2 regions of the Sporosarcina sp. SG10008 genome follow, and region 2 is predicted to be linked to the other one. Evidence: riboswitches for the same ligand, from Rfam matches in the RefSeq annotation. Region 2 holds a riboswitch; the other holds the start of a gene.

Region 1 (2,210 bases), 330 kb from region 2:
CTGTCTTTGTGTATCACAATGGAGCAGAATCCTACTATGCTGCCAGGGGGTTCCGTGGCTCGCTGAGGGTCTAAATTTTGCACCCACTAAGCTTATAGACGATGAGATAGAGTGATGGGTGCCAGGTTCTTATTGATTTGTGAATTGTTTTGGAACCTGGTACCCTTCACAATGGTTTTTAAAAAGTTACTTTTTCATGGATATTTAGTGCTCGTTGTAGTGAACTTAGTTGTTCATCGCTTAAAGGAATCATAGGTAAGCGGACACCACCGACAGGGATTCCTTTTAAATTCAAAGCTGCTTTTACAGGTGATGGATTTGGAGCAGCAAAAAGTGCTTTCATTATAGGTAGTAGTCTACGATGATCCTTAGCTGCCTCTTGAATATTGCCGCTTTTGAAATGTTCAACCATCGTTTGCATTTCATTTCCTATAACATGGGATGCTACAGAAATAACACCTGTTCCACCAATTGATAACACTGGAATTGTTAAACCATCATCACCGCTATACAATGAAAAATCTTCAGGTGTATGAGTAATAATTTCGACCATCGCATCTAAATCACCGCTTGCCTCTTTAATAGAAACGATATTAGGTATTTTTGAAAGGCGAATGACTGTTTCAGCAGATATGTTGACAACACTGCGTCCGGGAACATTATAAAGTATAATCGGTAAAGATGTGACCTCCGAAATTGTCTTAAAGTGTTGATATAATCCTTCTTGAGATGGGTTGTTATAGTATGGCGCAACGAGCATAATACCATCGACACCTACATCTTCTGCAAGTATTGTTAGTTCAATTGATCCTTTTGTGTTGTTCGAGCCTGTACCAGCAATCACCGGAACTCTGCCATTCACAACGTCCACTGTAAACTTGAATAATTTGACCTTTTCTTCTTCTGTTAACGTCGGAGACTCTCCTGTTGTACCAGATACCACTAAGCCATCTGTTCCATTAGCAATTAAATAATTAATTAAGTTTTTTGTAGCTTGAAAATCAATTTCACCATTTTCATCAAAAGGAGTCACCATAGCAGTTAATACTTGTCCGAAATTCATTATTTCTCCACATCCTATAATTTATTTTAAAAAAATAGAGGAAGAAGGGCAGTTAGTGAATGAACGCAAAAAAGCAACAACAAGGGCTCGTTGTTGCAGTAGAAATAATAAATTATTTCTTTGCATAAGATAGCCCTCCATATAGTTTCCTATATGACAATTCTGTGTTTATTCAACACAGAACCAGCTTCAAGAAAATGAGATTCTCTCCACTTCGGCAAATTCCCCTTTCCACAAATGTCACAGGATCTCATCATCCTCCACGTGTGTACTGATGGTCTTTGCGCCTCTATCCTTACTTCAAAATTTTTGAAATAAGTGAATTTCTAATTAGACAAACCTTACCTCTATTCTAACGCAATTGCAAGGGAAAGGTGCCGAGTTCTAGAAAGGTTCTGAATTTAATGGGGACTTGATATTCTTTTAAATGTTATTTCGTCTGTTGATGACCCATTTATTTGAATAAAATACTAGTGAGAAGGGCTTGATGACCTTCATTTTCACTGGACTATTTCCGGCCCGCTTCCGGCTAACTATTCATGACAGATTTACTGAGGGGTACTAGCCATACATTTTTTAGTAATCCTGTTGTGGATAGTAGCCTGTCGCGTTCCTGCATTGTTCAAGTGGAAAATGCAGCTGTTTTGGAAGAAATGAATAGATGACTTTCTATAGAGAGTGTAAGTGCCCGAAGATACAATTTCGGGCACTCTTGAACGTTGTATAATGTGCTTCTTGCTTACTTTTAAGAAAGACTATGCATCTAATCATGTGATGCCTAATAGAAAGTGACACTTCTTTACTATTAAAAAAGAGAAAATCATAAAGAAAGTTTCAGCCGCCAAAATTGTATCTTTGGCGGATTATATCCAGATAAGAAGAACCGCTGTTCTTTCGTCCCAAAAAGTAGTTGTACACGTATCGCCTGAATTACTCTACGGAGCGTTTGTTGCCAGAATGGTTAATACACACTAAGATGAATGTATCAGGAAGCGAATCGATGGATTGTGGCTAAGAATAGAAAGAAAACAGCGGATTAGTTAATAAACAAGAGTTAGGAATAAATGTATAAAGGTGATGTTAGTTATGAAAGTTGAAATTGAAAATGAAATTATAGAATTTAATGTTCAGTATGGAAATAGGAAGA
Region 2 (2,210 bases):
AGGATAAACATGATGACCGGCAGGAATGAAACCGATATATTCGATTTCAACACAAGCTCTGATAAATATAAGCCTGTTTCCAATTTTCCTATCAGGAATGATAATGACCACGCAAAAATAAGAATCAGCACAGGTGGCATCATTGCTTTCAATCCATTTATAAAGGCACTGCCAATAAGAGAATAGCTTGCCGTTTCATTATTTTTCATCTGTTGCATATATAATACTACCGCTATTAGCGTGGCGATAATTCCACCCGACAGTAATGCAAGAGAGACATCCGTATTTTCAAAAATTGACAAAAGGTTCATTGATCCGCCGGCTAAATAACCTGTCCAAATCATAACCGCAAATGTCACTGCAACAAGTGTGACGATTGGTGCGACTAAATCCCGAACGCGGCCATGTGCGTGTACTGGGAAGTCTTCTTTTAACTGACCTGGAATTGTTTTAGCAGGATCAAATAATTGACCTGTTTCTGTAGCAAGTTGTTCATGTCTCTTCATTTCGAATAGATCGAAATTGGTCCACGCAAGGAAAAACACCATTGCAAGTGTTGCAATAACGTAAAAATTCATAGGCGCCATCATAATGAAGGCAGATAGTGGTGAATAGCTAATCGCTGCAGCACCACCAAATATAAGTGCAAGTTGGCCTATTAAAAAGGCACCCCAACTTGAAATTGGTGAAATGACACAAATCGGTGCTGAGGTTGAATCGATGAAATAAGCTAGTTTTGCTCTTGAAACTCGATGCTGATCTGTAATCGGACGAGCAATTTGGCCAACTGCCAATGCATTGAAATAGTCATCCACAAAAATAGCTATACCGAGAAATACTGTGAGCAGTTTTGCACCACGTTTTGTTTTGATGTGCCGCACTGCCCATTCTGCAAATGCCCTGCTTCCACCGGATAAACTAACAAATGCAGTGATAACCCCTAATAGAAGGATGAAAAGGATAATGTAAATGTTCCCTGTATTCAGTCCACCATCCCAAAATGTAGCCTTAACTGACTCCAATAAATTTTTTAATGATTCAACAGGTCCGAACGACGCCGCCAGCAGAGCACCTGAGACTATTCCTGCTCCGAGCGACAACAGCACCCGTTTAGTTGCAAACACCATAATAATTGCGATTAGTGGTGGTAAAATGGATACCCATGTTCCTATCATCTACTATTCCTCCATTTAGTCGGGTTGAGGCCCTGTATAGGGGGAATAAAAAAACGGCTACTAATTACACTCAGCAGAGTGCATCAGGAGCCGGCTTTATCTACGTTTCGTTTGTTGGATAACTAATACTGCTTATCTAACTCACGACTTGTAGCTCATCATACATGTTCAAAAATGTATGACAGTGTTATCCCTATTCGGAATAACCCCAGCCTGATAGATCCCGACGATCTTACCAAACTTCGGCAAAGCTTCCTTTTACACACGGTCATCGGTGTCAATCTCGCGTGTGTGACTAATAAGCAATGCAGCCTCTACCCAATCGATATTTCAATCCTCTACTAGCCTATCAGTTATCCACACCATTTTCAAGTCCCTTTTCATTCCTCTATCGCGGGAGGGGCTGGAACTTCGACCGATGGCGGATCCCCACCACCAGTCGTATAGATTTGAGGTACTGTTGATTGAATTAGTCCCATAGCTACCGGAATCTTCTGTGTCACTACACTTTGCTTTGTTGCAAGTGGGACAATGATTTGGACATTTACTGTTAATAATATATTCACTTCAACAACGGCATTGTTAATACCAAATTCACTAATTTTTGTATCTATAGTCGCTTGTACTTGACCTATGACATGAAAACGAATCGGTATTTTAGGCCCTAAGTTCCCTAGTAGTGGAATATTTGCCGCTTGAGCAAGAGGGACAAAAAAGACAATTCCCTCTTCACGTTTCATTGCTTGCGAATCAAATTCTATCTCATCTGTTGGTAATAAAGCTAGATTGCCCGCTTCAGCCTGTTGAAGATGGGACTCGACAAGACCATGTGTCTCCGCTAATACTCTGTTGATGATTTCAGTGTTGAATTTCACCATCCCTTTAGAATCGTTCGGGACGTTTACAATGATATCATTGACATCAAGTACATTGGCAGTCCTGGAATTGATGGCTTTATTGATAACATGGGCCGCGATTTTTTCTGTCTGTACCTCTGCATATTGAATATAAATTGGGGCAAGCCTTGCATTAATA

Evidence for each region. A riboswitch is a leader RNA that binds a small molecule or an ion and turns the genes downstream of it on or off. The one in region 2 is predicted to bind lysine.
Region 1: it holds a riboswitch for lysine, as region 2 does, so the genes downstream of both, dapA (4-hydroxy-tetrahydrodipicolinate synthase) here and ACGLYD_RS01990 (Na+/H+ antiporter NhaC family protein) in region 2, are expected to answer to the same signal.

Annotation. Positions count from the first base shown of each region.
Region 1 covers NZ_CP172607.1:62,331-64,540, forward strand. Annotated here, with positions in the region: gene ACGLYD_RS00265 (DUF4256 domain-containing protein) at 1-74, shown strand, start outside; gene dapA (4-hydroxy-tetrahydrodipicolinate synthase) at 179-1,063, opposite strand; lysine riboswitch at 1,186-1,363, opposite strand; gene ACGLYD_RS00275 (M48 family metallopeptidase) at 2,150-2,210, shown strand, end outside.
Region 2 covers NZ_CP172607.1:391,157-393,366, reverse strand. Annotated here, with positions in the region: gene ACGLYD_RS01990 (Na+/H+ antiporter NhaC family protein) at 1-1,175, opposite strand, end outside; lysine riboswitch at 1,319-1,500, opposite strand; gene yunB (sporulation protein YunB) at 1,556-2,210, opposite strand, start outside.